Regions from separate parts of the Bradyrhizobium sp. AUGA SZCCT0160 genome, predicted to be linked through region 4. Evidence: predicted binding sites of a transcription regulator. Region 4 holds the regulator's gene; each other region holds the start of a gene.
What was found. Region 4 encodes PhoB, which activates phosphate uptake and scavenging genes when phosphate is short. Its sites were predicted from a motif close to TGTCATNNANCTGTCAT; they were not measured.

Region 1: JQ558_RS18850 (choice-of-anchor I family protein) is a predicted target of PhoB. The motif match lies at 5,468-5,484, and genes of this name have one in related genera.
Region 2: JQ558_RS22685 (inorganic phosphate transporter) is a predicted target of PhoB. The motif match lies at 4,744-4,760, and genes of this name have one in related genera.
Region 3: JQ558_RS18460 (RNA degradosome polyphosphate kinase) is a predicted target of PhoB. The motif match lies at 3,835-3,851, and genes of this name have one in related genera.

The regions. Positions count from the first base shown of each region.
Region 1 is NZ_JAFCMD010000011.1:74,790-82,829, forward strand. It holds gene JQ558_RS18850 (choice-of-anchor I family protein) at 1-5,338, opposite strand, end outside; gene dinB (DNA polymerase IV) at 5,659-6,906, opposite strand; gene JQ558_RS18860 (adenylate/guanylate cyclase domain-containing protein) at 7,015-8,040, opposite strand, start outside.
Region 2 is NZ_JAFCMD010000014.1:203,455-211,494, forward strand. It holds gene JQ558_RS22675 (M20 aminoacylase family protein) at 1-941, shown strand, start outside; gene JQ558_RS22680 (M20 aminoacylase family protein) at 1,166-2,338, shown strand; gene JQ558_RS22685 (inorganic phosphate transporter) at 3,073-4,695, opposite strand; gene JQ558_RS22690 (GNAT family N-acetyltransferase) at 4,815-5,456, opposite strand; gene JQ558_RS22695 (UdgX family uracil-DNA binding protein) at 5,701-7,137, opposite strand; gene JQ558_RS22700 (putative DNA modification/repair radical SAM protein) at 7,253-8,040, opposite strand, start outside.
Region 3 is NZ_JAFCMD010000010.1:221,291-229,330, forward strand. It holds gene ppx (exopolyphosphatase) at 44-1,546, opposite strand; gene JQ558_RS18460 (RNA degradosome polyphosphate kinase) at 1,574-3,772, opposite strand; gene JQ558_RS18465 (chromosomal replication initiator DnaA) at 3,934-4,611, opposite strand; gene JQ558_RS18470 (CDP-alcohol phosphatidyltransferase family protein) at 4,689-5,231, opposite strand; gene purM (phosphoribosylformylglycinamidine cyclo-ligase) at 5,400-6,473, shown strand; gene purN (phosphoribosylglycinamide formyltransferase) at 6,478-7,131, shown strand; gene JQ558_RS38145 (hypothetical protein) at 7,197-7,532, opposite strand; gene JQ558_RS18485 (autotransporter outer membrane beta-barrel domain-containing protein) at 7,513-8,040, shown strand, end outside.
Region 4 is NZ_JAFCMD010000024.1:119,224-127,263, reverse strand. It holds gene JQ558_RS30415 (Hsp33 family molecular chaperone) at 1-55, opposite strand, end outside; gene argF (ornithine carbamoyltransferase) at 250-1,176, opposite strand; gene JQ558_RS30405 (aspartate aminotransferase family protein) at 1,176-2,381, opposite strand; gene JQ558_RS30400 (GcrA family cell cycle regulator) at 2,864-3,373, shown strand; gene phoB (phosphate regulon transcriptional regulator PhoB) at 3,556-4,257, opposite strand; gene phoU (phosphate signaling complex protein PhoU) at 4,345-5,061, opposite strand; gene pstB (phosphate ABC transporter ATP-binding protein PstB) at 5,085-5,906, opposite strand; gene pstA (phosphate ABC transporter permease PstA) at 5,903-6,748, opposite strand; gene pstC (phosphate ABC transporter permease subunit PstC) at 6,752-7,741, opposite strand; gene pstS (phosphate ABC transporter substrate-binding protein PstS) at 7,981-8,040, opposite strand, start outside.

The DNA of each region.
Region 1 (8,040 bases), on a different contig from region 4:
CAACGCCGTCGGCGGAGCCCGCGCGGGTATCGGTGATGACGAACGAGCCACCCTGCTGGGTGATCGTGTAGTTGCTGCGCGCGCCGGTGTAGACGGCGACGTCGCCGGCCGCACCGTTGGCGCCGCCATCGACGGCGTCATTGCCGCCACCAGCGGCAATTCGATCATCGCCGCCAAGGCCGTCGATTGTGTCATTGCCCGCGAGGCTGCCGCGCACGCCAAACGTCGCAGTGTATGCGGCCTGGTCGAACACGTCGTTGCCGGCGGTGGCGATCGCAGCCGAACGGGACATCACCAGCGACGACACCGACGGATCGTGATCTGAAAGCTGGTCGATGAACTCCGAATTCATGTGCACGATATCGAACTGGGCGCTGTCATACAGGTTGTTCGAAACCAGGATGTGATCCAGCGCCTGAGCATTGCCGTCGAAAATGTAGGAATAGCGCTCGTTTTCCGGGAGCTTGCTGATCAGCTCGGAGAGCACCGCGGTACCGGGCGCGAAGACGCTGGGGGTCCCGTCAGGGTTGGCGGTGGTGCGGGTGAGCGCGCCGGTGACGAGGTCGACGACCGGGAAGAACTGGAAGTCGTTCAGATCGCCCAGCACCACGATGCGGTCATCGGTCGCCGACGCGTTGGCCAGCAGGCCATCAACAAACGCGTTGATCGTCTCCGCCTGTCCCTCGCGCTCGTTCGACGAACCGGTCTGCTGCGCGGACCCGTTGATCGGGTCGGCATAGAGCGGCAGATCCAGCAGCGTGGTGTAAAGCGGCGCCGAACCGCCCTTCGAGGAGAGATGGTTGTTGACGGTCCAGAACGTGCCGCCCTGCTCGTCGGTGTAACCTACCGGCGACCATTCCATCGGGAGCGATTTGCGCGTGGCGGTGAAGTCGGTATTGCCCTGCCCGATCTGGCCAGCGCTGGCAAAATGCTGCACCTTCACGCCGTCAGCGTCGCTGACGGTGTCGGTCAGGCCGTTGCGGGCGCTCGGAGATACCGCCAACGGGTCGTAGAGATAGGCGACACGCTGATTGCCGCCCGGGATGCCGCCGATGTTGTCGATCGGTGCGGAGTCGATCGCCACATAACGCGGTCCACCGGCAGCGACAATGGCGTCGATCAGCTGCGACAGGGTTTCCGAAGCGCTCGTGGTGCTTGAGCTGGTGGCGCCGTCATTGTCCAGCACCTCCTGCAGTGCAATGATCTCGGGTGCCTTGAGGTTGTTGACGATAGCAGCCGCGAGACCGGCGAACTTGCTCGCCGGCGTCGGCACGCCATCCACCAGTTGACCAACCGGCGCCAGGTTCTCGACGTTGAAGGTGGCCACGCGAATCCGGTCGAGATTCTCGACGATCGTGGTGGTTTCCTTCTGCAGGTTCGCCGCGGTCACCGGGCCATAGGCCTCGGTCGTGTTCACCTCATACTGGCCGTTGGCGTAGTTGACGACGCCGGTCACATCACCCAGGCGGTCGCCGGTCTGAAGGTTGGTGGGTAGCGCCACGCCGGCTTCGTCGTCCAGCTGAATGCGCTCCGGATTGAAGTCGAACACCTTGTCGGCGGGCTGCGTCGTTCCCGGCGTCGTGTCGCTGATGGTCAGGCCGCCGCGCGGATTGTTCGAGGGGTTGGCGCCGACGTTCGGGGTGACGAACTGTTCGTCAAAATTCGAGTGGAACGGCGTGGTGACGCGCACATCTTCCAGCGTGACGCGCATACCTTCCAGGGATTCCCAGAAATCCGACCCCTGGGTCACCGGGTCATAGATGCCGCCCGGAGCTGATGTATCGACGTCATCGTCACCGAGCGACACCAAAGCCGGTTTGCGTTCGAGGCCGGTCGCGAGGTTGTCGACATCGCCGACGCGCACGGCGGTCGGCAGCGCATTGCCCGTCGACAAAATGCTGGTCGTGCCTGCTACCGGGTTGAGCTGCGTCGTCGACAGCTGGTTGGTGCTGGCGAACTCGCTGACGGTTGCGGTCAATTGCACTTCCGCACCCACGACGATCCCGGCCGGGATCGTGGCGCCGGCACCGGTCCCCAGGAACACAAAGACGCCGTCCGAAGTCCGGTAGTCGCCGTCGCCGACCGCGTCCTGAATGTAGTAGCCGACCGGGTTGTTGCTGCCATTCTCCGTGCCGGAGGCGTCAATCGCCGTGACGATGCCGCGCACCGTCACCTGCTGGCCGACGAATTCCGAGCGATGTCCGGCGCCCTGAACGTCGTAGATGTGCATGGCGTCGTCGTTCTGGATCGTGCCGGTGGCGACCGCCTGGGTGGCGCTCACGGCAGCGGTGACGCCGGGCTGCGTCGTCGACGCGCCGGTCACCGTCAACGTGAAGGTCTCGTTGGCTTCGAAGGCGGCATCGCCAGCGACGTCCACGGTCACCGTCACCGACGACTCGCCGGCCGGAATGGTGGCGTTGATGGTCTTCGGCAGCGCCGCAACACCGGAGAAGTCACCGGTGTTGGCCACGGCGGATCCGAGCTGCAGCGACACGTCGACCGCACCGATGGTGCCGTTGGTGCGCTCGATCACGAACGAATAGGCGGTTGTGCCGCTGTTGCCTTCTGCGTGCGAGACGCTGGTCGACGACGAGGCGACGCGGACCTCCTGGGTATAATCGTCCGGCAGCGCGGCATAGACCGTCAGGCCCGAGCCGGTATAGGCGCCCCCTGTCGAATTCCCCTCATTGGCGGTAAGCACGAGCGCCGTCCCGGTCGGCGAATCCGCGGCGCTGATGAACTTGGTCACTTCGGGCGCATTGCCTTCGCCCACGCCCGGCGGCTTGTACCCCACGAACGATGCGTTGGCGGGATCGGTGATGTCGTAGATCATCACACCGCCCGCGCGCTCGAGGCTGACGAACGCATATGTCCGTCCGTCGATGACGCCGATATCGACGCCCTCGGGCTCCGGCCCCTTGTTGTCGGACCGGGTGTCGAAGCCGCCGCCTTCGGCGGTGTCGATGTTGTGTCGCGTCGCCAGGTCCCGCGCGATGATCGCTTCGAATTCGCCGCCGGTGTCGCGCACCTTGGTGATGGTGCCGTCGGCATTCTGCTTGAAGATCGACAGGCTGCGGCCGCCATAGGCGTAGATCTGGTCGATGTCGCCGTCGCCATCGGTGTCGCCGAGATCCTTTCGGATTCGCAGGCGGCCGAGATCGGCGTTGGCCCTCATCGCGGCTTCATCGGGATAGGCCGTGTTGTCGAGATCGATGGTGAATACGCCGCCGCTCTGTTCCGCGAGCGTCGCCTCGTCGTCGAGCAGCACGCGGGCATCGCCTTCATTGGCAGTGACGAAGTAGGTGTCGTTGCCGACCTTGAAGGTGGCGATGGCATCCGGTTGCAGCAGGCTGATGACGTCGGCGTTGCGAAGATTGATGGCCTGGCCGTTCGATGGGCCGTCCCGGTCGCTGGCATCGAACTTGTTGCCGGCCAGGGTGTGGTCGACGCCGCCCAGCGGCAGGATCGCAAGCGGCTTGGTTGCCGCCGGATTGGTCAGATCGATCACGGCGACCGCGTTGACCTCCTGCAGCGTAACGTAAGCGCGGGTGCCGTCCGGCGACACCGAAATGTATTCCGGCTCGATGTCTGCCGATGCCGTCTGGCCGGTCAACAGCGCGACGCCGGCCTGCTTCAGCACGGTCTCGTAGCCGTCGAGCAGATCGAACCCAACCGTCGTGGCAACCGTGGCCGCTGCGGCGCCGCCGGACAGATCGAGAATCGAAACGCTGCCTTCGCGATTGATCAATTGCGTGCCGCCGCCGGGCAATGTGATCTCTCCGGGCTCGCCTTCATTGGCGACCAGCAGCTTCGAACCGTCGGCGGTGAACACCACCTGATCGGGACCCGCCCCGACTTCCACGGTGTTGACGAGCGTACCGTTGGCGTCGAACAACGCGACAAAACCGTTGGCGCCGGTCAGATCGCTGGCGTAGGCGACGGCAAGCACACCGTTCTTGATCGCGACCGAGTTTGCCCCGTTGAAACCGGCGAGTGCGGTCAGGTCGATCGAGGACACGAGGTTCACGGCGCCGCTGGCGCTGATCGAAACGATATCGATGGTGTTGCCGATGGTGTTGAGCAAGTAGGCCCGGCCGGTCGACGGATCGAACGAAACCACTTCGGCGTTGGTGCCGGCGGCGGGCGCGTAATTGCCGAGGCGAACCAGCTGAACCGTATTGGTGGCGGTCGGCGTTACGGCGTCGCCCTGCAGCGACGGCGCCTGATCCAGGATCGTGATGCCCTCGATCACGTTTCCGGGGCCGGCGGCATCGTCGTTTTCGATCGTTCCGGTCGCCGTCGTTTGCGCGCCGAGCGAGGTCGAAACGGTCGCGTCGCTCTTGACGACCGTCTGAAGTGCCAGGTTGAAGTTCTCAGTCGGCTCGAACGTCGTGTCGCCATTGACCTGGACGGTTACGACCGTCGAGTTCTGGCCGGCGGCAATGCTGCCGTTGAAGGCGAACGGCGGAGGCGTTGCGCCATTGAAATCGGCGGCATCAGCCGCCGCCGAAGTCAATTGGCCGCTGAAGCTGACGTCACCAATGGTGCCGCCGGTGCGCTCCACCGTGAAGCTGAAGGCGGTCGTTCCGGCATTGCCTTCGACCTGCGAGACCGAAACAGAACCTGAGGCGAAGCCGACAATCTGCGGCGGTATGCCTGACTGGATGGTGAAGGTCACACCCGCGAGCGGAGACTGCGCATCGGTGAGGAACGGCGCATCGGGAGTGGTGCCGTCGCCATCCTGGTCGCCGCTACCGCTTTGCGCGACAAAATTGGTCGTCGTATTGAACGCGACAAGGGCGTCCGCGCGCGATGCGAACGAGCTGCCACCGAAAGCCGGGTTGTAGGCGGCGACATCGGCGCCGTCGGTCCGGGGCAGCACCAAAGCCGTGGAGCCCGCGACGAGCCCGGTGCCTGCGAGCAAGCCGCTGACATTGGCGTCGGTGAAGCCGCCATTGTTGTTGGTGACCGCAGCCAGGAAGGTGGTCGGGGCGGTGTCAGAGGTTCCGACGAAGGCGTAGATCGACTCTTCCGAGTTACCCAGCGCAAAACCTGCGCCAGTGACTGTACCGATATTGGCGGTGCGGCCGGCCACGGAGGTGTTGAGGAGTTCGACAATCGTGCCGGCAGCCAGATCGCTTCCGCCATTGGTCCAGGTCAGCCCGCCTTCGCCGGTGTTGAAAGCGCCATCAGTTCCGATTGCCAGACCGTTCCATTCTTTGTCGCTGAAACGGATGACCGTCCCCGCAGCAATCGGGTCGATGACAATGAACGCTAATCCGTCAGTTCCGTCCGCGTTGAAACCGACGAAAGCGATCGAACCGGGACCAAGAGCCATCGATAATCTCCATGATAAAAAAAGGCAAAGCAGGCCGCAGCGGCACGAGGGGCTCGCGCAGCGTTGAAGGTGGGGAATCGCGTGTTGTCGCGCGGGGCGCGTCAGCGGCCGGAATATAAACCGGCGTTAATTACAACGCGGTGACGGTTTATTAACCATCGTCCATCGTCCACCGGAAGCGCCCCGCGACGCGGCAGGCATCGTGTCGCGAGCTAACCGCTTGCAAAATCCCCGTTTTAGTTCTCAGGCGACACACCCCGTTGAGTCTGTGACGGCGCGTGCACTGCGTAGGCTTTGGGCGCGCGTTGGACGCGTGACGGTCACAGGTCCTTTTCAGCGAGTTTGCGAAACGCGTCGGGAACGGAAGAAGAGACACCCGGCGCCACCGATCCATATCCGATCGCATCCCATCCGAAGCGATCGCGGATTTTATCGACGGCATGGTCGGCCGCCGAACGCGCCATGCCTCTTTTGCTGCCGGGGCGGCGTGCTTCATCGCCAAGTCCGAGCGGGAGTTCGAGCTCCACATCCCGCTGCTCTCCAAGATGCGACACGGAAATCGCCAGGAGCGAGATGGTTTTCTCGTGAGGATGATCGGCGAGGACAGCGCGCACCAGGTCCTCGGCGACCTCGGCCAGAATCAGAGTCGCAGAGACCGGTGCGTCGAGCGTGACCGAACGCGTGACCGAGTTCAGATTGACGAAGCGAACGCGGACCGTCACAGTCCGCCCAGGCCTGGACTTGGCGCGGAGCCGGCTGCCGATTCGGTCAGCAAGGTGAAGCAGCGTGGGTCGAACAACCCGCTCTTCGGCGGGCTTCCTGCCAAGCGCCGATTGCGCTCCTGCGGATCGAGCGCGGCGGTGCGTCTTGATTTCCCGGGGGTCACGATTCCACGCCAGCGCCGAAAGCTTCGTCCCTGCCGCGGAACCAAGCACCCGCTTGAGCGAGCCTCCCGGTGTCGTTGCCAGTTGCCCGATCGTGAGCACGCCGATTTCGGCCAGCCGTGCCCGCGTCGCCGGACCGACGCCCCACATCAGCTCAACCGGCAGGTGGTGAAGAAATCCGAGCTCCGTGTCGGGATCGACAACGACGAGCCCGTCGGGTTTGGCCACTTGCGAAGCAATTTTCGCCAGATGCTTGGTGCGCGCGACACCGACCGAGATCGGAAGGCCAAGCTCGGCGCGCACGCGTTGGCGGATGGCCATCGCGATTTCGGCAGGCTGACCGAACAGATGGGTGCAGCCCGCGACGTCGGCAAAGGCCTCGTCGATGGAGATCCGTTCGACGAGCGGCGTGAAATCGCCGATCACCTTGATGGCGGCATCGCCCAGCCGTTGGTATTCCCCGAAATGTCCGCCGACAAAAATGAGCTGCGGACAGAGTTCGCACGCTTGCCGTCCCGGCATGCCGCCGCGGACCCCGAAGGCCTTGGCCTCGTAAGACGCGGCAAGCACAACCCCGCCACCGACGGCAATGGGTTTGCCGCGCAGCGAAGGATCAAGCAGCTGCTCTACCGAGGCATAGAACGCATCCAGGTCCGCATGGAGGATGGTGGCTGTCGTTGCCATCCGACCGTTCGCCCATGACGTTTTGACGAGGTTCACGCAGAGTGAACATAATGAGAACGAGGACGCCCTATGTCAAGCGATCGGAGACGCACGGGCGTAGGTCGGCATTCAGCCGTGATACGCGAACAGCTCGATTGGGTCGTTGAAGCCGCGCACCGGATGTTCGCCGACGCGTTCGAGATCGAAATCGCTCTCGACGAAGTCTGCGAACGCGCGGGACAGCAGCACCGTTTTCCCCAATTGCTTGGTGAGGGCTTCGAGGCGCGACGCCATGTTGACCGCCGGACCGATAACCGTGAAGTCGAGCCGGCTGCGCGACCCGATATTGCCGTACATGACGTCGCCGACGTGAACGCCGATGCCGTAGTTCAGCGGCGCACGGCCGGTTTCGCTGTTCTTTTCGTTCAGCGCCGTCATGGCCTGACGGGCCTCAGTCACGGCACGCAGCAGGTTTGCACAGGCCTGAGGTTCGCTGAGCGGAAAAATGGCGAGCAGACCGTCGCCGATGAATTTCAGTATTTCGCCGCCATGACGCGCGATCGGCTCCGACATCGCGTCGAAATAGCCGTTCAGGAGATCAATGACGTCATCGCGCGGCCAGTTGTCGGAGATCCGGGTGAAATCACGTAAGTCGCAGATCATGATGGCGGCGCGCACCGTGGTTCCGGTTCCTCGCCTGGTGGCACCGGCCAGAATGAGTTCGCCGGCATGCGATCCGACATAGGTTTCCAGCAGCGTACGCGCCAGCCGGTTCTTGACCCGGATCTCACTGACCAGCGCCAGCACCGGCAGCAATCTCTGCAGGGCGGCGATATGCGTGGCGTCGAAACCGCCTGGCCGGTCGGTAGCAAAGGTCACGATGTGCCGCTTGCCGAGCGTATGGTACAGCGGCCACGCCACATAGTCGCTCAAGCCTTTCGCCCGCATCTCGTCATAGACGGCGTGCTTGCGGCCGAGCGCTGGATCACGCTCGAGATTCTCGCGCACCTCGGTGACACCGTCATGGATTTCGTTGGCGGGACTGCCGATATATTCGGAACGCTCCTGGACATCGTAATCAACCCGCGCAATCTCGGCCTCGCGCATCCCGTCTTCCCACATGATCCGGGCGCCAAGCCATTGCGGATGGTGGAT
Region 2 (8,040 bases), on a different contig from region 4:
GGCTGCGCGCCGACATGGATGCGCTGCCGATCGAGGAAGCGACCAACCTGCCTTATGCTTCGAAGAATCCGGGCCTGATGCACGCCTGCGGCCATGACGGCCACACCGCCATGCTGCTCGGGGCGGCGCGCTATCTCGCCGAGACACGCAATTTCGCCGGCGATGCTGTCGTGATCTTCCAGCCGGCGGAAGAGGGCGGCGCGGGGGCCGTCGCGATGATCGAGGACGGGCTGATGGACCGTTTCGGCATCGAGCAGGTCTACGGCATGCACAACGGGCCGGGCATTCCGGTCGGCAGCTTCGCCATTCGCCCCGGTCCGATCATGGCCGGAGGTGACGCCGTTGCCATCCGGATCGAGGGCCACGGCGGGCACGCCGCGCGTCCGCACAAATGCATCGATTCCGTGCTGGTCGGCGCGCAACTGATCAATGCGCTGCAGTCGATCGTGTCGCGCAGCGTCGATCCCCTGGAATCGGCCGTGATTTCGATTTGCGAATTCCACGCCGGCCATGCCCGCAACGTGATTCCGCAAACCGCTGAACTGGCAGGCACCGTCCGGACCCTGAACGCTGAGGTGCGGAAACTGGTGGAAAAGCGCGTGCGCGAGGTCGTCGCAGGGGTGGCGCAGATCACGGGCGCGAAGATCGACCTGACCTACAACCGCGGCTACCCGGTGACGGTCAACCATATCCCGCAGACCGACGTCGCCGTCCGGGCCGCCAAGGAAATCGCTGGCGACGCCAATGTGAACGAGATGCCGCCGCTGATGGCCGGCGAGGATTTCGCCTTCATGCTGGAACAGCGGCCAGGTGCGCTGATCTTTTGCGGCAACGGCGACAGCGCGGGGCTGCATCACCCCGAATACAATTTCAACGACGAGGCCCTCGTATTCGGCACGTCATACTGGATCAAGCTGGTCGAGAACACTCTGGCGGCGTGAGGCCCGCTCCCTCTGGTGCTCCTGTTTCCGAGCTGCACCGCAACAATGGCGGCCATGCCTGAAGACTGCCGGCACGAACAGCGTTGTGGTCGGCAAGCCCGGCCCCGACCGGACCCCCTTGGCAAGCGCTCCGGATGGATAGGGCCTCTGCGGCAGAGGGGTGGGTGGAGCACGTCTTGCATGCTAGACAGGCAAGCGTTCAACCCGGAAGCAGAGAATTTGCAATGCCCATTGTCAATCGTGTCGCCGACCTTCAACCCGATATTCAGGCCTGGCGCCGCGATATCCATCAACACCCCGAATTGCTGTATGACGTGCACCGCACTGCGGCATTCGTGGCGGACCGGTTGCGCGAATTCGGCTGCGACGAGGTCACGACCGGCCTCGGCCGTACCGGTGTGGTCGGCGTCATCAAGGGCAAGAAGCCAGCCGGCAAGGGCGACATCAAGGTGATCGGGCTGCGCGCCGACATGGACGCGCTGCCGATCGAGGAGGCGACCAACCTGCCTTATGCCTCCAGGAATCCCGGCAAGATGCATGCCTGCGGCCATGACGGCCACACCGCGATGCTGTTAGGGGCCGCCCGCTATCTCGCCGAGACCCGCAATTTCGCCGGCGATGCGGTCGTGATCTTCCAGCCCGCCGAAGAGGGTGGCGCGGGCGCCGACGCGATGATCAAGGACGGCCTGATGGACCGTTTCGGCATCGAGCAGGTCTTCGGCATGCACAATGGTCCGGGCATTCCGGTCGGCAGCTTCGCCATTCGCACCGGCCCGATCATGGCGGCGACCGATGAACTCGACATCAAAATCACCGGGCTTGGCGGCCACGCGGCACGCCCACACATCTGCATCGATTCCGTGCTGGTAGGCGCACAGGTGGTCACCGCGCTGCAGTCGATCGTGTCGCGCAGCATCGATCCGCTGGAGTCGGCGGTGATTTCGGTCTGCGAGTTCCAGGCTGGCCACGCCCGCAACGTGATTCCGCAAACCGCCGAATTACGCGGCACGATCAGGACGTTGACTCCGGAAGTTCGTGCATTGGTCGAGAAGCGCGTGCACGAGGTGGTCGCTGGCGTGGCGCAGATCACCGGCGCCAAGATCGACCTCACCTACAAGCGTGGTTATCCCGTGACGGTGAACCATGCTTCGCAAACCGAGTTCGCCACGCGGATCGCGAGGGAGATCGCGGGCGAGGCCAATGTGCATGAGACCCCGCCGCTGATGGGCGCGGAGGACTTTTCCTACATGCTGGAAGCGCGGCCGGGCGCGTTCATCTTCTGCGGCAATGGCGATACCGCGGGCCTGCATCACCCCGAATACAATTTCAACGACGAGGCGATCGTCCACGGCACGTCGTACTGGATCAAGCTGGTGGAGAACGCGATGCCGGCGTGACGGCCAACGGCTTGATGATGTTTCGCAAGAACTTGAGAGAACGCCTGCATGTCCATGCAGGCGTTTTGTTTTTTGGCGAAATGATTGAGGGGAGACGAAGGAGATACTGGTTCGCGTGAAACATGACGCGGTATGAAATCGCGAGCTTCGGTTCAGCTTGAACCGATCATGCCCGAATTTCCTTACGCGTTGGTTTAGCGGCTGGAGTGGATTGGTCCGGCGCCGGATTGCCCGCCAGCCCCTTCGGGAAATTGGGCTTTCTAGGGACCGACGGTTCTGCACTTGATCGTTTGAGTTTCGGCGCTGCTGGAATTCGCAGGCCGAAACCCCCGGCCATGCTGTGGCAGCCCGTAGGGCTGGAAAACCAATCCTCCGGAGCGCATAATTGAAGGATACTTCAAAAGGCTCCCGGTATGACGAACTACCCCAGAGGGATGTTTCTCTACGATGAGAAGCTCGTCATGGTGCGCTACGAAAGGAGCTCCATGATCCTGCCCAAGGATCAATATGAGGAGCGGTCTTACTTGCCCAAGATCGTCGATCTGCCGAGTCGGAACGATTGGCTAAAGCAATTTGGCCCAGATGGTGAATACACTGACTCCCAAGCGGAGTAATAGGCGCCATTCTTCAAACTGACCTGGATTTTGCAGCACGCAAAAAAAGCCCGCGCCGGAGGCGCGGGCTTTTCTATTGCGTTGCAGCGGAAAAACAGGCCGCTGACGTCTCTCGTGTCGTCAGAAAATATACGAGAACAGCACGTAGAGGCTGGCCGACAGCATGATCGCGGCCGGCAGCGTCAGCACCCAGGCCATCAGTAGGTTGCGGATGGTGGCTAGCTGCAGGCCGGAACCGTTAGCCGCCATTGTTCCGGCGACACCCGACGACAGCACGTGGGTGGTCGAGACCGGCAGGCCGAAGATGTCGGCGGCGCCGATGGTGCCGGCGGCAACGAGTTCGGCGGAGGCGCCCTGCGCGTAGGTCAGGTGGGTCTTGCCGATCTTTTCGCCGACGGTGATGACGATGCGCTTCCAGCCGATCATGGTGCCGAGGCCGAGCGCGATCGCGACCGCGATCTTGACCCAGGTCGGGATGAACTTGGTGGCGCTGTCGAGCGAGGCCTTGTAGGCGTTGAGGGTGGCGACCTCTTCCTTCTTGAGGTCGTTTTCCTTGTCCTTCATCAAAAAGCGGATCGCTTCCGAGGTCAGGTACATGTCGTTACGGGTGTTGCCGACGGCTTCAGCCGGCACCTTGTTGAGCGAGCCGTATTTCTGCACCTGGTCGCCGACATCCTTCACCAGCGCGGCCAGCGACGGGTAAGTGCCTTCGCTGATCTTGCGTGCGGCGACATATTGCGTCACCGCCGGGCGGGGATCGCCGATGATGCTGTGGCCGGCGCCCTTGGCGGCGATCACCTTCGAGGCCGCCTCGGAGGTCTTCTGGAACTGGACGATCTGCGATTCCGGCAGCGCGCGGTTCAGCGCGTAGGCGGTCGGCACGGTGCCGATCAGGATCAGCATGATCAGGCCCATGCCCTTCTGGCCGTCGTTCGAGCCATGCGCGAAGCTGACGCCGGTACAGGTGGCGATCAGGATGCTGCGGATCCACAGCGGCGGCGGCTTGTTGCCTTCGGGTGCCGAATAGAGCGCGGGGTTGCGCACGATGAACTTCAGGACCAGGAGCAGGATGGCGGCCATGCAGAAACCGAACAGCGGCGACAGCAGCAGCGCGTAACCGATTTCGGTGGCCTTGGTCCAGTCGACGCCCGAGGTGCCGTCGCGGCCGCGCATGACAGCGTTGGCGATGCCGACGCCGATGATCGAACCGATCAGGGTATGCGAAGAGGAAGCCGGCAGGCACAGCCACCAGGTGCCGAGGTTCCACACGATCGCGGCGATCAAGAGCGCGAACACCATCGCAAAGCCGGCGCTGCTTCCGACCTGCAGGATCAGTTCGACGGGCAGCAGCGAGACGATACCGAACGCGACCGCGCCCGAGGACAGCAGCACGCCGAGGAAGTTGAAGAAGCCCGACCACATCACGGCAAATTCGGCCGGCAGCGAGTGGGTGTAGATCACGGTCGCGACCGCATTGGCGGTATCGTGGAAGCCGTTGACGAACTCGAAACCGAGCGCGATCAAGAGCGCGATCAGCAGCAGGATGTAGGGCAGGTAGGTCGTCACCTTGGCGCCGGTGGCTTCGACGTCGACATAGATGCTGTAGACCACGAACAAGAACCCGGCAGCGAGAATGCCGAAAAACAGGATCATCGTGAGCGGATTGAAACCCTTGTCGAGATTGGGCCTCGAAGCCGGCTGGATCGGTGCCCCGATCGATGAATTGAGCGTCATATCGGTCATGGCAAACCCCCTGAAATACTAACGGCGGTTAATCTTTGACCGATGGAGTTGAAGCTTAGATGACAGGATGTCGCAGTGCGGATGGCTTGGCGCGATGCAGCGTTGCGCTGATGCGCGTGTCACAGGCGCGTTGCCCATTCCCTTCTCAGTATGGACATCAGGCGCATCGACCGGAACGTTCCGTCGGGGTCCCGGTGCAAATCGCGAACCACGCCTTCCTCGCTAAACCCGGTTTTGAGGTACGTCCGGTAGGCCCGTTCATTCTCAACGAATACAACGAGTTCGACGCGATGCGCTGCCACATCCTCGAAACAGATTTGCAGGACCGATCGCAGCAGGCCCGATCCGAGGCCGCGCCCGGGAGTTCCAACCGCGATGCGCCTGAGCCGCACGCATTGGTTGGCGCTTCCGATGCCCTGTAAAATGGCAAATCCGGCAATGTCCGTTTCATCGTGCGCCGCCAGATATCGGGACGACGGGTTTTCGATTTCAGCGGCGTGCTGTTCGGCGTCCCATCGGCCGACCAGGCGCACATAGCCTTCCACGCGTTCGATGCGCATGATGGCGGGGATGTCGGATTTACGCGCGGCTTGAATCTGCCGGCAGTTTGGCGTTGCCGCGCCTGCCGGGCAATGCTCAAGGCGAGAAGCTGCGAGCAGGGTCGATCGCCGCAAGAGATGATGGCCAAGATGATGGCAAAGACAGGTCGCGCGCTGCACGGCACCGGGGCTAGAGGAAACCGCACAGCGCGCCGACCCCATGGGAACGTCATGGCGTGAACAGGACGCCCCAACCCCTCCCCAAGAGAATGAGATAGTATCATCGATCAATTGAAGGTTGTACATTTATTTGTCAGTTTTCGAGGGGGCGGTAACGGGATTTTGCGGTTCCCCTATAGCCAGTTCCGATTGAATCGGAACTGGCTATAGATTCTTGGTTTGACGCGTTTTCTTGACGCGAGCCGAAATCCACTTCGCTGGAAAACGCTTTGGGATGCGGGAAAATTCAGGCAGCGTGCGCCGATTTTCGCAGCAAGGCTGCCGCGATTTTGAGATCGGCCACGAAGCGCTGATATTCCCGCGCCTTGGCGTCGGCGTCCGGCAGCCGCAGCAAATAGGACGGGTGCACGGTGACAAGCGCCGTCGTGCCGTCTTCGAGATCAATCAGGCGTCCGCGGCTTTTGTTGATCGGCGTGATTTTGCCGAACACGCTCTGCGCCGCGGTAGCGCCCATCGCCACCACCAAGGCCGGTTTGATGGCGGCGCGTTCGCGTTCGTACCATTGCCGGCAAGCCTTGATCTCGGGTGTGTTCGGTTTCTGGTGCAGGCGGATTTTTCCGCGCGGCACAAACTTGAAATGCTTCACGGCATTGGTGACGTAGACCTTTGAACGGTCGATGCCGGCCTCATCCAGCGCCCGGTCCAGCATCTGGCCGGCCGGGCCGACGAACGGCTTGCCCGCGAGATCTTCCTTGTCGCCGGGCTGTTCGCCGACCAGCATGACCTGGGCGGCTTGTGGGCCTTCGCCGAACACGGTTTGTGTGGCGTCCTTCCAGAGCGGGCAGGCGCGGCAATCGGCGGCTTCTTCCCGCAGGGTTTCGATGTCGTCGGCAGCCTGTTTGCGTTTCATCGGCGGTTCCTGCCGCTTCTGCGATTTATGCGGTTCGGTCGCAGCATGCGCGATCATGGCGCTGGCGGTACGTTCGGCATTTGCGATTAGAGGCTTAATCAACGAGGCCTCCGGCAGGTTCCGCCAATATCGCTTCGGCATTTCGGCCTGCATGGCCTTCACCTTCAGCCGGGCGGGATTGAAGATGCTGGCGTAGTAACGCCGCCAGGTTTCCTCGAGCCGATCTTCGGTCGGCGCCTCGGCCTTGGCTACCCCCGGCGTGATCGAGACGGCATGGCCGTCCCAATGCGCGCAGACGTCAGGCGTCAGGATCGACCACGGCATGTCGGCAAAGCGGCGGGCGAAGAACGGCGCTGCCAGTTCGACGATATGATGCTCCGGCTCGAACCAGGCGACGAAATGCGATTTCTGTTCGCGGCCGATTTCGCGGAAGCGGACGAAGGCGTGCATCTTGTGCTCGTCGCGATGTACGGCCTTCGCCATCGCGCTAACGCGTGCTACATCCAGATCGGTCGCGACGACAAGCAGGTCGTGGTTGCCGCGCAGCCGCCACAGCAGGCGATAGAGGATGGCAAAGCGTTCGCTGTTGCGATGAAGGATCGCGGCTTTCGCCAGCTCGACGAATTTGGCCGGGACGTTGAAAGTCGCATTTGGCGGGTCGGGGAGTGGGGTGGTCGATTCAAACAATCCAGGCGCGTCGCCTTGCACACGCCATGTCACGTCGGCCGGGCTTACGTCATTCAGCACCAGTGTTCGCGCTGCTTTGCGCCAGCCGTCAAAATCGGTTTCGTGCTCGAGGGTGATGGTGTGCATAAATGCCGCCTGTCTCCTTCGTCATGCCCGGGCTTGTCCCCGGGCATCCACGTCTTCCCTTGGTGCGGAGGAAAAGACGTGGATGGCCGGGACAAGCCCGGCCATGACGGTGTGTTTAGAATCCAAACCCCAATTGCGTCGCCTTCGGCCTGAAGCGCTCCGCCAGCTTCGCTCCGTCGAGCAGATGAGGCTGCGGGCGGTGATCACTGAGAACGATGAATGGCAGCGCCTTGTTCTTCGGGATGTGCAGCCGGGCGAGATCGGCCGCACGGATGGAAGTGACGCGGCGCGTGGCGATGATGCGGTCGACGGCCTTGCGGCCGAAGCCGGGCACCCGCAGCAGGTCCTCGCGGCTGGCGCGGTTTACATCGAGCGGAAAGCGCTCGCGGTGCCGCAATGCCCAGGCAAGTTTCGGATCGATATCGAGCGGCAGCATGCCGGCGCTTTCATCAACGATCTCGCCGACGTCGAAACCATAGAACCGCATCAACCAGTCGGCCTGATAAAGCCGGTGCTCCCTGACCAGCGGCGGAGCCGCCAGCGGCAACGCGCGGCTGGCATCCGGGATCGGGCTGAAGGCGGAATAATAGACGCGCTTGAGTTTGTAGGAGCCATAGAGATTGGCGCTGGTATGGAGAATGGTTTTGTCGTCGGCCGCATCCGCGCCGATGATCATCTGCGTGCTCTGCCCGGCCGGCGCGAAGCGCGGCGGCTTTGCCTTTGTTATGGTCTTGTCGTTGCTGCTGTTATTTTCTTGCGCCTCATCGAGCTTGAGCCGCAGCCGGCCCATGGTGCGGCGGATCGCGCGCACGTCCTTTTCCGGCGCGAGTTTGGCAAGGCTGGCTTCCTCGGGCACTTCGATGTTGATGCTGAGCCGGTCGGCATATTTGCCGGCCTCGGTGA
Region 3 (8,040 bases), on a different contig from region 4:
GGCCGTTGTGCAATGAGACAGGGACTCTAGACTAGTTCTGTCTTTACCGCCGCACGATCGATCCGGAGCGTCCGACCAGCCGGGCCAGTTGCTTGAAACGGCTGCCGACCCGGTCGGCGACGAGATCGACCATCCGGTGCTCGAACACCAGCATCAGCTTGCGGCCCTGGCTGCGGAAGTGCGTCGCGGGCAGCACACCGGTTCGCGCCGCCGAGATCAGATGCGCAACGCGGAACGCGGCGCCGAGCATTCTGGCGCGCTCGTCCATGGCGGGTGGCACCAGTTCGCGGATCCGCGCCGGCGGTTCGTTTTCCTCGCTGAGACCCGCGTAGCGGTAAAACACCGACAGCGCGACAAAGGCGCGGCCCTGGTGACTGATCGAGCCGAAATTGCCGTTGGTGATCAGGCTCAACGTCTCTTCGCCGCGATGGTCCGGATGCACCCGCCAGCCGATGTCGGACAGCAGGCATGCGGCGTGGCGCAGCCGGCGTTCCTCGGGCGTTTCGCGCAGCTTAACGACCCTGACCAGACGATCGGTCCACGAGACCAGTTCTTCGGCATGGCGGGCGGAGCGCGACAACAGCTGGTTCAGCGTCTGCGCGGCGCAGATGAATCCATCGAGGGTGCGCTCGGATGGCGGCAGCTTTTCGTACAATAGCCCCTCGCGCACGCCGAAGGTCGAGAACACGATGGTCTTGGGCTTGGCAACGCGAATGATGTGTTCGAGCACCAGCGCCGCGTAGGTCAGCAGCGGCCGCCGCGCGTCGGAGATCATCTCGATATTGGCCAGCATGTTGGCCGCAACCAGCCGCCGCAGCCGCTGCGCGAAGTCGAGCGCGTCCGCCGCCGGGATCGAATAGCCGTGCATCACCCGCAGCGGGTAGTCGCTCTGGATGATGTGGATGCGCGCCAGCGCACGCCAGGTGCCGCCGACCGCATAGAAAGTGCGGCCGCGGCCGGCCGTGAGCTGGGCGACGTCGGACAGTTCGTCGGAGACGATTCGCTCGGCTCGCTTCAGCGATTTGTCCGACAGATCCTGCAGCGCCAGGCTGCCGAGCGGCAGCGTGACGCCGCTGCGGACGCGGTTGCGGTGCACGTCGATCAGTTCGAGCGAACCGCCGCCGAGATCGCCGACGATGCCGTCGGGATTGTGCACGCCGGAGACGACGCCTAGCGCCGACAATTTGGCCTCGCGCGGTCCCGACAGGATTTGAATGCGGGCGCCGCAGATGCGCTCGGCCTTGGCGATGAAATCGGGGCCGTTGGAGGCGTCGCGGCAGGCCGCCGTGGCGATCGCATAGACGCGGCCGACCTTCTGGATTTTGCACAACGCGCGAAACCGCCGCAGCGCGGTCAATGCCTTGGCGACGGCGTCGGTCGCCAGCAACCCGGTGGTCTGGACCTCGCGGCCGAGCCCGCACAGCGCCTTCTCGTTGAAGATCGTGACGAGGCTGCGCGCCATCGTTTCATAGACGACGAGACGAACCGAGTTCGAACCGATATCGATGACGGCGACGCTGCTAGCGCGCTTGCGCGGCCGCTTCACCGCCAATCCCCCATGTGACGCAACCCGCTAGGACGAATGCTGACGCTCATTCCGGCGCGTGAGGCGGCGCGGCGAAGATTCCTTGAGAGACTTTCCACGGCCTGACAGACTCGGATTCGTCATGAAGTAGTTGTGCAGATTGAACGGCTCTTCGCCTTTCGCGGCCTTCATACGCGTTGAAGACCCATCGGGCAACAATTGCCAGCTTTGCTCGGTATCCTTCAGGTTCGCGACCATGATCTGTTCGAGAACCTGCTGATGCACCGTAGGATTTTGCAGCGGACAGAGCACCTCGACGCGGCGGTCCAGGTTGCGCGGCATCATGTCGGCGGACGAGATATACACAGCAGCTTTTGTGCTCGGCAGGCCTTGACCCATGCCGAAGCAGTAGATTCGGCCGTGTTCGAGGAACCGGCCGATGATGGATTTGACGCGGATGTTCTCCGAAAGTCCGGGCAGCCCGGGCCGCAGACAGCAGATGCCGCGCACCACGAGCTCGATCGAGACGCCGGCCTGCGAGGCCTCATACAGCGCGTCGATGATATCAGGATCGACCAGCGAGTTCATCTTCATCCAGATCGCGCCAGGCTTGCCGTGGCGGGCGTAATTGGATTCACCCTTGATGTGTTCGATGATGCGGTTGCGCAGCGTCAGCGGCGACACCGCCATGCGCTCGATGTCGCTGGGTTCGGCGTAGCCGGTGATGTAGTTGAACACCCGCGCCGCATCGCGCCCGATGATCGGGTCCGAGGTGAAGTAGGACAGATCGGTATAGATGCGCGCGGTGACGGGGTGATAATTGCCGGTACCGGTGTGCACATAGGTGGTGAGGTTGCCGCCCTCGCGGCGCACCACCATCGACAATTTGGCGTGGGTCTTCAGTTCAATGAAGCCGTACACCACCTGCACGCCGGCGCGTTCGAGGTCGCGCGCCCAGCGGATATTGGCTTCCTCGTCGAACCGCGCCTTCAGTTCGATCAAGGCGGTCACCGACTTGCCGGCTTCGGCGGCTTCGGCCAGCGCGCGCACGATCGGCGAGTTGTTCGAGGTGCGGTAGAGCGTCTGCTTGATGGCGACCACATCGGGGTCGCGCGCGGCCTGTTGCAGGAATTGCACGACGACGTCGAAGGATTCGTAGGGGTGATGGACCACCAGATCCTTCTGCCGGATCGCAGCGAAGATATCGCCGCCATGGTCGCGCACGCGCTCGGGATGGCGCGGCACATAAGGCACGAATTCGAGGTCGGGCCGGTCGAGCCGCGTCAGCTGCGACAGTTCGTTCATCGCCAGCACGCCGTCGACCAGGAAAATCTCGTCGTCGGCGGTGGACAGCGCCTGCTGCACGAAGGCACGAAGCTCCTCCGGCATCTTGGCTTCGATCTCGAGCCGGATCACCGATCCGCGCCGCCGCCGCTTCAGCGCGGTCTCGAACAGACGGACCAGATCCTCGGCCTCTTCCTCGATTTCCAGTTCGGAGTCGCGGATGATGCGGAAGGCACCCTGGCCCTTGACGGTGTAGCCGGGGAACAGGCGGCCGATGAACAGGCCGGTGGCCTGTTCCAGCGTGATCAGGCGTACCGCGCCGTCCTTGCCTGCGGGCATGCGGATGAAGCGGTCGATCTTGCCGGGCATGCGGATCAGCGCGTTCATCGGCTTGCCGTCGGCGACCCGCGACAGATGCAGCGCGATCGTGAAACCAAGGCTTGGGATGAACGGGAAGGGGTGCGCCGGATCGATCGCGAGCGGCGTCAGCAGCGGGAAGATGTTGTGGAGGAAGTGATCCTCGATCCAGCTCCGCTCGGCCTTGGTGACGTCGTGGTTGTCGACCAGAATGATGCCGGTCTGGGACAGTATGGTGCGCAGATCGCTCCAGATCGCCTGCTGGTCGGAGGCGAGTTCCGAAACCGTCTGGTTGATGCGGACGAGCTGCTCGGAGGGGGTCAGGCCATCCGGGCTGCGTTCGGCAATACCTTCACGGACCTGCGCCTTGATACCGGCGACACGGACCATGAAGAATTCATCAAGGTTATTGGCTGAAATCGACAGGAACCGGACCCGCTCCAGCACCGGATGGCCGGGATTGACGGCTTCCTCGAGCACCCGGCGATTGAAATGCAGCCAGGACAGCTCGCGATTGATGAACCGCTCCGGGCTAGTGGCGATCGCCAGCGGCGCTTCGGCAATTACGTCTTTTTCTTTTATTTCAACAACTTGCGCCGAGTCCATGAAGTTTCGATCCATCTCAGTTGGAGCGCCGCGCCAATCTAGGCGGATGCCATGCGCACCATGTGATAGTTGGATGACGTTTCGATGACATTGATGTTCCGCCGGCCGCCGCCGTCAAGGCGGCGGGGGCGTGACATGGCGCGCAGCGGCAGTAGCGCCCGTCAGGCGTCGCGGAGCAGTTCGGCCGCCAGCGCCCGGGTCACCGGCCGGCCGAGCCGCAGCGCCTCGCTATCCAAGAGGTCGATGGCCTGGCGCGCGGCCGCATAGGATCGCTCGATCCGGCTGGCGAGATAGCTCACGACAGTCTCGTCGATGCTCAGCTGGCGGTCGGCGCAGAATTTGATGATCAGGCCGCGGAACAGGAGGTCGTCGGGCGGCAGCAGCGACACCGTCGGCACCGCGCGCAGCCGCGACCGCAGATCGCGCAGTTCGACCTCGAAGGCCGATGGCGCAATCCGCGCCGTCATCAGAATGGAGGCTTCGTCTTCCCGCCCCAGATTCATCAGGTGGAACATCGCGCGCTCGTCGAAATCCCCCGGTTTCAGGTCCTCGACCACCAGCGCCCCCGTCGCAAGCGCGCCGGGTACTGCAGTTGGCGTCAAGGCATGGGCTGAGATCGAGCGGGCGCCGGCTTGCTCGGCCCAGATCGCGGCGAGATGGCTCTTGCCGGAGCCTTCCGGGCCCACCAGCAGCATGATGCGGTTGGGCCAGTCGGGCCAGCGTTCGATCAGCGCCAGGCCCGCTTCATTGGCCGGCCCTTCCAGAAAATTGTCGCGGGTCAGGCTTTCGGCGTGCGGCAGCGCAAAGGCAAGCTGACGGGGTTGAACGCGAACTGCCACGCAAGTCTCCGGAACCATGGCGTTTTCAAGCGAAGTGGGTACCGGTTCGCGTGAGGACAACGCTTCGAACAAAACGCCTATTTGGCCTCGATCGTACTCATGTGCCGCACCCACTCCACGAGATAGAGGGAGACGGAAACCAAAGTAAAGACCGTAACAAAACCCATCAGGATCAGGTCGTACGGCGTCGGCTTGAAGTTGAAGCCGAGCGACGCCAGCACCAGGGCGGCGAACGCCACCTGCGCCACTGTGTTGAGCTTCGAGACCATCAAGGGTTTCATCGGGATAGGCTTGTCGAACAACCATGACACGATCACGGCGGTGACGATCATGATGTCGCGCGACACCACCAGGATCACGATCCACAGCGGCACCGCGCCCCAGATTCCGAGCGAGACGTAGATCGAGACCAGAAGTGCCTTGTCGGCGAGGGGGTCGAGCAGGGCGCCGAGCTCGCTGGTCATATTGAAGCGCTTGGCGAGGAAACCGTCGACGGCGTCGCTGACGCCGGCAATCACGAAGATCGCAAATGCGATCTCCATCTGCCTCGAGGCGATCGCCCAGACGATAATGGGCACCAGGATGATGCGACCCAGCGTAATGATATTCGGAATATTCAACTCGGTCGCTTCCCGGCTACCTGGCCACCGGCCCTGATTACGTAACAGATCCGGCCCTTTGCGGGGCAGGCCGGTTGTTATCTACATAGTATATGCATCCGGTCCTTGCGAGCCATTGCAGGATCGCGGAAATCCTCGTAACCAGCCGTCTTCTGACGGGAATTGAGCATGATCGACCGCAAAAACGGGCTCACTTACGCCGATTCGGGCGTCGATATCGATGCGGGCAATCGCCTCGTCGATCTCATCAAGCCGATGGTGCGCGCCACCGCCCGCGCCGGCGCCGACGCCGAAATCGGCGGTTTTGGCGGGCTGTTCGACCTCAAGGCAGCCGGCTTCACGGACCCGGTGCTGGTGGCCGCGACCGACGGCGTCGGCACCAAGGTCAAGATCGCGATCGAGACCGGCCTGCATGGCGGAATCGGCATCGACCTGGTGGCGATGTCGGTCAATGACCTCGTGGTGCAGGGCGCCGAACCGCTGTTCTTCCTCGACTATTTCGCCTGCGGCAAGCTCGATCCGGAAGCTGCGGCGGCCATCGTGGCCGGCGTCGCCGAGGGCTGCCGGGAGTCCGGCTGCGCCCTGATCGGCGGCGAGACCGCGGAAATGCCCGGCCTCTACAAGGACGGGGATTACGACCTCGCAGGTTTTGCGGTGGGCGCGGCCGAACGCGGCACGCTGCTGCCCCGTCCGGATATTGCGATCGGCGACGCTGTGATCGGCTTGGCGTCCTCGGGCGTGCATTCCAACGGCTTCTCGCTGGTTCGGAAAATCGTCGAAACCGCCGGCCTCGGCTTTGACGCGCCGGCACCGTTCTCGCCCGTCATGACGCTCGGCGGCGCGCTGCTGGCGCCGACGCGGCTCTATGTGAAGTCGTGCCTGCGCGCGATCCGCGAAACCGGCGCCATCAAGGGCCTCGCCCACATCACCGGCGGCGGCTTCACCGACAACATTCCGCGCGTGCTGCCGAAGCATCTCGGGGTCGGCATCGATCTGGCCCGGCTTCCGGTGTTGCCGGTCTTCAAATGGCTGGCCGAGCAGGGCGGCATCGCCGAGCTCGAATTGCTGCGCACCTTCAACTGCGGCATCGGCATGGTCGCGATCGTCAAGCCGGATGCGGTCGACAGGGTCACCGAGATCCTCACCGAGGGCGGCGAGACCGTTGCCCTGCTCGGCGAAGTGATCGCGGCGGAAGGCGAGCACCGCGTGGTCTATAACGGTCATCTGGACCTGTCGCGGTGACGCCGTGAAGCGCCGCGTCGCCATTCTGATCTCCGGGCGTGGATCCAACATGGCCGCGCTGATCGACGCGGCGAAGCTTGCGGATTTCCCGGCGGAAATCGTCACCGTGATTTCCAACCGCGCCGATGCCGGTGGCCTGGAAAAGGCTGCTGCGAGCGGCATTCCCACGACCGTCATCGAGAGCAAGCCGTTCGGCAAGGACCGCGCCGGCTTCGAGGCGGTGCTGCAGCGGGCGCTGGACGAAAAGAATGTCGAGCTGATTTGCCTTGGCGGGTTCATGCGGCTGTTCACCGCCGAATTCGTCCAGCGCTGGTACGGCAAGATGCTCAACATCCACCCCTCGCTGCTGCCATCCTTTCCCGGCCTCGATCCGCACGGCCAGGCGCTCACGTCCGGCGTGAAGATTTCAGGCGCCACTGTGCATTTCGTGATCCCGGAAACCGACGCGGGGCCGATTGTGATGCAGGGCGCGGTTGCGGTGGCCGATGGCGACACCGCCGAGACCCTGTCGCAGCGCATCCTCGGCATCGAGCACCGAATCTATCCCGCGGCGCTGCGGCTGCTCGCCAGCGGCAAGGTCCGCCTCGAAGGCGATATCTGCAGGATTTCCGGACAGGCCGCGCCGGACGGAACCCTGATCTGGCCCGCGCAGGACTAGGCCAGTGCCACCCGGTGCAAAGCACTGTGGCCGGCGAACAACAACGGCTTCCATTCAATCCTGTGTCAGGCCCGTAAGCGATTGACGCTCTGCGCGAACTGGGCGCAAATCCGGGCATGCTGACCGGCTTGTCGCGCATTTTTTGAGCGGGCGCTTTTTTCGGGAATGGAATAGATGCGCTGCGCATCGCGAGCGGTGAGGATCGGGGGCGGTCGCGCTTTGGCGCGACTGGCGGCGATCGCGTTCGTGCTCGCGCTCAGTGTGTCTTCCGCGCAGGCACAGCTGACGCCGACACCGACCCCCACGCCAACACCGACGGCCTCGCCGACGCCAACGCCCACACCATCGCCGTCCCCGACGCCACAGATGATCAACTCAGCGGTGTCGTCGACAGCAACCATCACCAATCTCGGCAGCAATTTCCTGGAACGGTTCGGCACCACCAGCGGCTTCAGCCGCATGATGCGGACCAATCCCGGCGGCGGCGGCGCCTCCGAGGCTGCGGAAACACCGCGCTACCGGACCTGGTTCGAGGGCTATGGCATTTCGGCCAACAACGGTCCGCTCGGGTTTTTCGTCGGCGACACCCGCAAGACCTGGGGCGGCGTCGCCGGCATCGGCGCGCGCATCGCAACCGGCGTCAATGTCGGCATCTCCGTCGACCAGAGCCGGACCGACATCGACGTGCCGCTGGCGTTGCAGTCGGCCAGGATCGACCTGACCCAGTTCGGCTTCAACGCCTCCGTCGATGCCGGGCCGTGGACCTGGGCCAGCGTGATCGTGCACGGTTTTGGCAACATCAATTCGCGCCGCGATACCGGTTTGGGTTTCGCGACCGCCGGCTACAACGCCAGGCTCGACGGCGTGCTGAGCGAAATCAGCTATTACTGGTCCAAGGACCAGTACCGC
Region 4 (8,040 bases):
ATGGCGCGCGGATCGGCGCCTCAGTCGTGATTTTGATGTCGGGGGATTGAGTCATGGCGCTTTATCTGGGGTCGGGGGACGGGAATCGAAAGGGGTGGTTCGTGTCCCGGACGCGGTGCAGCGTGCAACGCTGCTCCGCAGAGCCGGGACCATCGCGGCAAAACAACGTGGACCCCGGATCAGCAGCGCACCACGTCGCAAGTGCGGCGCGCTGCGCAGCGTCCGGGGAACGCAAAAACGAAGAACGACCTACGCCACTTCGTTAAAACACCAGGCCAGAATGCCTTTTTGCGCATGCAGGCGGTTTTCGGCTTCGTCGAACACCACCGATTGCGGGCCGTCGATCACCTCGTCGGTGACCTCCTCACCGCGATGGGCCGGCAGGCAGTGCATGAACAGCGCATCAGGCTTGGCCAGCGACATCAGCTGGGCGTTGACCTGGTAGGGCTTGAGCACGTTGTGGCGATGCTCGCCGTCCTTGTCGCCCATCGACACCCAGGTGTCGGTCACGACGCAGTCGGCGCCGGCGACGGCGGCTTCCGGGTCGTTGCCGAGCACGATCGGCGCCTGCGTCGCCTTGATCCAGTCCTTCATCGCCTTGTTCGGCGCGAGCTGCGGCGGGGTCGCCACGTTCAGTTTGAACTTCAAGCGCTCCGCCGCATGCGCCCATGACGCCAGCACGTTGTTGTCATCGCCGGTCCAGGCCACGGTGCGGCCCTCGATCGAACCGCGATGCTCCTCGAACGTCATCAGGTCAGCCATCACCTGGCAGGGATGCGATCGCCGGGTCAGCCCGTTGATGACGGGCACGGTGGCGTTGGCGGCAAGCTCCAGCAGCGCATCGTGGTTGAGGATGCGGATCATGATCGCATCGACGTAACGCGACAGCACGCGCGCGGTATCGGCAATGGTCTCGCCGCGCCCGAGCTGCATTTCCGCGCCGGTCAGCATGATGGCCTCGCCGCCGAGCTGGCGCATACCGACGTCGAACGAGACCCGGGTGCGGGTCGACGGCCGTTCGAAGATCATCGCCAGCGTCTTGCCCTCGAGCGGCTTCTTGTTCTTCTCATGCGCCTTCAGCTTCGCCTTCATGGCGACGCTCAGGTCCAGCATGTTGCGCAATTCCTTCGGCGGCAGCTCGCTGATATCGAGGAAGTGACGTAGGGACTTGCTCATCACCCCGCCGCCTTCTTCTTGTCGCCCGACAGCGCGATGCAGGCGCGCTCGAGGCTTTGGACGGACTGCTCGATCTCGGCTTCGGAAACGATCAGCGGGGCGAGGAAGCGCACGACATTGTCGCCGGCGCCGACCGTCAGCAGCTTCTGGTCGCGCAGCGCGGCAACGAGATCGCCCGAGGGCACTACGGCCTTGACGCCGATCAGCAGCCCTTCGCCGCGCACTTCCGCGAGCACGGAAGGATAGCGATCGACCACGGAAGCGAGCTTCTGTTTCAGCAGCAGCGACACCTTCTGCACGTGCTCGAAGAAGCCGGGCTTGAGCATCACGTCGAGCACCGCGTTGGCGGAGGCGATCGCCAGCGGGTTGCCGCCGAAGGTCGAGCCGTGCGAGCCCGGCGTCATGCCGGACGCCGCCTCTGCCGTGGCAAGGCAGGCGCCGATCGGAAAACCGCCGCCGAGCGCTTTTGCCAGCGACATGATGTCGGGGATGACGCCGAGGCGCTTATAGGCAAACAGATCGCCGGTGCGGCCCATGCCGGTCTGCACCTCGTCGAAGATCAGCAGCAGGCCCTTGTCGTCGCACAATTGGCGCAGCGCCTTGTAGAACGCATGCGGCGCGCTGCGGACGCCGCCCTCGCCCTGCACCGGTTCGATCAGGATGGCGGCGGTCTGCGGCCCGATCGCCTTCTTGACCGCTTCGAGATCGCCATGCGCGACCTGGTCGAAGCCATCCAGCGGCGGACCAAAGCCTTCCAGATATTTGGCCGAGCCGGTCGCCGCCAGCGTGCCCAGCGTGCGGCCGTGGAACGCGCCCTCGAAGGTGACGATGCGGTAGCGCTCGGGATGCCCCTTGGCGGCGTGATAGCGGCGCGCGACCTTGATCGCGCATTCCATCGCTTCCGCGCCGGAATTACAGAAGAACACCAGATCGGCAAAGCTCTGTTCGCACAGCCTTGCTGCAAGCTTGTCGCCGTCCGGGCTCCGGAACAGGTTCGACATGTGCCAGAGCTTGGTGGCCTGCTCCTGCAAGGCTGCGACCAGATGCGGATGGCAATGGCCGAGCGCATTCACCGCCACACCCGAGGTGAAGTCGAGATAGCGCTCGCCCGACGTCGAGATCAGCCACGCGCCTTCGCCGCGTTCGAAACCGAGATCGACTCTCGCGAAAACGGGAAGCAGATGCGACGGGGCGCTGTTGGTCATGGCCATCACTGACGGTTAGAGACCGGCCACATAGCGTGCATTGGTGCGAACGCGGCACAGCCGGTCTTGCGAAAACAAAACGTGCCGCCTTTTCGGGGCGGCACGTGACAGGCATTCTATGCTGGCTTTGGACCGTGTCAACACGCCTAAAAACGGCTTTCCTGCAGTGCAGGATAAAGCAATCCGTAGCATTCCGGTGCCGTGGAAAACTCTAATTGCAATGCATAAATACCGGAACATGTGGACGCACGGACGCGGACTCTTGCGCCAGAGTCCCGCCATATTGTAGCGTCTGGGCTGTCGGGTACGACATCTCGTGCGGAAGTACTGACCCCTAGAGTCCATTTTGTAAGGCGTAAACGTTCGGGCGGCTTTTATGCGCCCGGCGAGGGCTAAGGGATTCTGCCCGCTGGGATTTTTGAGAATTGGCATCGCCAGCGCTGCCCCCCAATTGGCCGGCTCTGTGCGAAGGGAAGAATGCGATGACGGTATTGACCTGGTCCGACGAGCGCGTCGAGCAGCTTAAGAAGCTCTGGGAGGGCGGACTTTCCGCCAGCCAGATCGCCGCGGAACTTGGAAATGTGACGCGAAATGCAGTGATCGGCAAAGTGCACCGGCTGGGTCTTTCCGGCCGTGCCAAGAGCCCGTCCTCGGCCGCGCCGCGTCAGCGCAAGGCGCGCCCCGCCCAGCAGATGATGCGGGTGGCGCGCCCGGTGTCGCGCGGCAACACCGCGCTGGCCCACGCCTTCGAAGTGGAGATGGAGCCGGATCCGGTCGCCTACGACAATGTGGTGCCGATGAGCCAGCGGCTGACGCTGCTCGAATTGAACGAGGCCACTTGCCACTGGCCGATCGGCGATCCGTCCAGCTCGGAATTCTTTTTCTGCGGCGGCAAGGCGCTCACCAGCCTGCCCTATTGCGCACATCACTCGCGCATCGCCTATCAGCCGGCCTCCGATCGCCGCCGCCCGGCGCCGAAGCCGACGCGCTAAGAGCGCGCGGCGTTACGACGAATATTTGCCGTCGTCCCGGCCTTGAGCCGGGACCCATAACCACCGATGGCCGTGGTTATGCTTGGCTGGAGCTCCAGCCTTTTTAGAGCAATCAATATTTGTGGTTATGGGTCCCGGCTCAAGGCCGGGACGACAGCGGATATTGCTGCGCCTTACCCGCCCTACTCGACCTTCGCGAAGCGGTCATCCAGCGCGTAGCCGGCGCCGCGCACGGTGCGGATCGGGTCCTGTTCGCGGCCGGGATTGAGCAGTTTGCGCAGGCGGCCGATATGGACGTCGACGGTACGCTCGTCGATATAGATGTCGCGGCCCCAGACGCTATCGAGCAGTTGCTCACGGCTGAACACGCGGCCGGGATGTTCCAGGAAAAATTCGAGCAGGCGATATTCGGTCGGGCCGAGATCGATCGGACGGCCCGAGCGCGCGACGCGGCGCTTCTCGCGATCGAGTTCGATATCGCCATAGGTCAGCACGGTGGCCAGCCGCTCCGGGCTCGCCCGCCTGAGCAGGCCCTTCACCCGCGCCAGCAGCTCCGGCACCGAAAAGGGTTTTACGATGTAGTCGTCGGCGCCGGTCGCCAGCCCCCGCACCCGTTCGCTTTCCTCGCCGCGCGCGGTCAGCATGATGATCGGCAGCGCCTTGGTCTCCGGCCGCGCCCTTAAGCGGCGGCACAGTTCGATGCCGGACAGGCCCGGCAGCATCCAGTCCAGCACGATCAGGTCGGGCACCCGCTCCTTCAGCCTTGTATCGGCGTCGTCACCGCGGGCGACGGTTTCGACCTCATAGCCTTCGGCATCGAGGTTGTAGCGCAGAAGCGTGGTGAGCGCTTCCTCGTCTTCAACCACCAGAATGCGTGCGTTCATCTATGTCAGCCTCTTGTGTTTTGACGCGCTGTCGATACGCGAAAAACGTCTCTCGTTCGGTTGTCCGTTCCGTTACTAGTTCCGCTTCTAGTTCCCTGGCACCGTCGTGGCGAAATTCGTCATGTCGCCCTTCGGGCGCTTGTCGAGCATCTGCTGGCCTTCGATCATGTAGAACACGGTCTCGGCGATGTTGGTGGCGTGGTCGCCGATCCGTTCGATGTTCTTGGCGCAGAACATCAGATGGATGCAGAACGAGATGTTGCGCGGATCTTCCATCATGTAGGTCAGGAGTTCGCGGAACAGCGAGGTACAGATGGCGTCGACTTCCTCGTCGCCCTTCCAGACCGCCATCGCCGCCGGCAGGTCGTGCGACGCGTAGGCGTCGAGCACGGACTTGACCTGCGACTGCACCAGATCGGTCATGTGTTCGAGACCGCGGATCAGCTTCAGCGGCTGGAAATCGTTCTCCAGCGCGGCGACGCGCTTGCCCATGTTCTTGGCGAGGTCGCCGATCCGTTCCAGATCGGTGGCCACCCGCATGGCGCCGACGATCTCGCGCAGGTCGATGGCCATCGGCTGGCGGCGGGCAATCGTCAGCACCGCACGTTCCTCGATCAGGTGCTGCAGGCGGTCGATCTCGACGTCGGACGCGACCACGCGCTTGCCAAGCGCGACGTCACGGCGGATCAGGGCATCGACGGATTCGGTGATCATGCGTTCGGCAAGGCCGCCCATTTCGGCGACCAGGCGGGTCAGTTCCTGAAGATCGCTGTCGAACGCCTTCGCGGTATGTTCTGAAGCCATTGTCTTCTCCTCGCGATGTGCGCTTAGCCGAACCGGCCGGTAATGTAATCCTGGGTGCGTCGATCGCTCGGCGAGGTGAAAATCTTGTTGGTGTCGTCGAATTCGACCAGATCGCCGAGATACATGAAGGCGGTCTTGTCCGAGACGCGCGCCGCCTGCTGCATGTTATGGGTCACGATGGCGATGGTGTAATCCTCCGCCAACTCCGTAATCAGTTCTTCGATCTTGGCGGTCGAAATCGGGTCCAGCGCCGAGCAGGGCTCGTCGAACAGGATCACTTCCGGGCGCACCGCGACGGTGCGTGCGATGCAGAGCCGCTGTTGCTGGCCGCCGGAGAGGCTGAGGCCCGATGCATTCAGCTTGTCCTTGACCTCGTTCCACAGCGCGCCGCCACGCAACGCCTTTTCGACGCGGCCGTCCATCTCGGATTTCGAGATCTTCTCATAAAGGCGGATGCCGAAGGCGATGTTTTCGTAGATCGTCATCGGAAACGGCGTCGGCTTCTGGAACACCATGCCGACCCGGGCGCGCAGCAGATTGAGATCGAGCTTGGGGTCGAGGATGTTGGTCTGGTCGAGCATCAATTGCCCGGTCGCCTTCTGGCCCGGATACAGATCGTACATCCGGTTGAAGATCCGCAGCAGCGTCGACTTGCCGCAGCCGGACGGCCCGATGAAGGCGGTGACTCTGTTGGTGCCGAGCGCGAGGTTGATGTTCTTCAGCGCGTGGTGCTCGCCGTAATAAAAATTCAGGCCGCGCGCGGTCACCTTCGGCGGCGCGTCGGGCAGCGCCACCTGGGGAACGGGTCCGTTCGCGCCACTCACGGATACAGAAAGATCGTTCATTTTGCTGTCCTCTCAGCGCCAAGGATGCGTGCGCCAATATTCAGGGCAAGTACGGTGAGGGTGATGAGCAGCGCCCCGCTCCAGGCGAGCTGCTTCCAGTATTCGTAGGGGCTCTGCACGAAGTTGTTGATGGTAACCGGCAGGTTCGCCATCGTCTTGGTCATGTCTAGGCTGAAGAACTGGTTCGACAGCGCGGTGAACAGCAGCGGCGCGGTTTCGCCGGCGACGCGGGCGGTGGCGAGCAGCACGCCGGTGATTAGCCCGGCGCGCGCGGCGCGATAGGCGATGCGCTTGATCACCAGCGAGCGCGGCAGGCCGAGCGCGGATGCCGCTTCACGCAGCGGGTTGGGCACCAGGCCGAGCATGTCCTCGGTGGTACGGACCACCACGGGAATGACGATCACGGCCAGCGCCAGACAGCCGGCAAAGGCCGAGAAGCCGCCCATCGGCACCACGACGGCGCCATAGACGAACAGGCCGATGATGATCGAGGGCGCGCTGAGCAGGATGTCGTTGATGAAGCGGATCACCGAGGTGAGCCGGTCATGCTTGCCGTATTCGGCGAGATAAGTTCCCGCCAGCATGCCGAGCGGCGCGCCGATGCCGACGCCGATCACGGTCATCATGATCGAGCCGATGATCGCGTTGCGCAGACCGCCATCGGTCGAGCCGGGCGGCGGCGTGTCCTGGGTGAAGACGGCCAGGTTGAGGCCGGCAAGGCCGTTGTAGAACAGCGTGAACAGGATCAGCGCGAGCCAGGTCACGCCGAACAAGGCGGCGCTGATGCAGAGGCCCCGGACGATGATGTCGCCACGGCGACGGGAGGCGTAAATCGGGTTCATGGCTCAGTTCCCCGCCTTCTTTTCCAGCCGCATCAGCATCAGCCGCGCGGCCGACAGCACGAAGAACGTCAGCACGAACAGGAGCAGGCCGAGCAGGATCAGGCCGGACTGGTGCAGGCCGTCGCTCTCGGCGAATTCGGATGCGATCGCCGCCGAGATCGTGGTGCCCGGCGCGAAGATCGAGGACGAGATCTTGAACGAGTTGCCGATGATGAAGGTGACCGCCATGGTTTCGCCGAGCGCGCGGCCGAGCGCCAGCATCACGCCGCCGATCACGCCGACCCTTGTGTAGGGGATCACGACATTGCGGACGACTTCCCAGGTGGTGCAGCCGACGCCGTAGGCGGCTTCCTTCAGCACCGGCGGCACCGTCTTGAAGACGTCGACCGAGATCGAGGTGATGAAGGGCAGCACCATGATCGCCAGGATCAGCGAGGCGTTGAACAGGCTGAGATAGGACGGGGGGCCTGCGAAGATGGTGCCGAGAACCGGCACGCCGTCGAAGATGCTGATCATGAACGGCTGGAACGAGTTGGCCAAAAAAGGCCCCAGCACGAAGAAACCCCACATGCCGTAGATGATCGAGGGAATGCCGGCGAGCAGTTCGACCGCGAGCCCGATCGGGCGGCGCAGCCAGATCGGACAGATCTCGGTCAGGAAAATCGCAATGCCGATGCCGACCGGAATGGCGATCATCATCGCGATCACGGAGGTGATCAGCGTGCCGTAGATCGGCCCGAGCGCGCCCAGCACCGGCGGATCGGCCGACGGCGCCCAGCGCGAGGTGAACAGGAATGAAAAGCCGTATTCCCTGATCGCAGGCCAGGCGCCGACGATGAGCGAAAGGATGATGCCGCCGAGAATGAGCAGCACCGAGATCGCGCAGGCGCGCGTGAGCCAATAGAAGGTAACGTCACCGAGCTTGAATGCGCTGAGGGCCTTGGCGCGATCGTAAGGTCCTGCAGCTTCCATCACGTCGCTCTGAACGGCCATGTCTGCCACGCCAATCCCCTGTACTATATAGCCCAACTGCCCCGGATCCGGCGCCGGTTTTGCACCGGACTCTTGAACCAAGGCTGGTGTCCACCAAGCCCCTTGGTAACCAGACCCGCCTGTATTCGCCCTCCTGCCCGGAGGGAAAGACCCAACCCGGAAAGACCCGGGTTGGGCAGAGTGGGAGCACGCTCCCATTGTCGCCGGGCCGAACGCCGCCCGGTTCTTTGTTCTTAAATTCAGCTCTTGATCTCGGCCGACCAGGTCTTTTCAATCAGCTTGATCACGGGGTCCGGCAT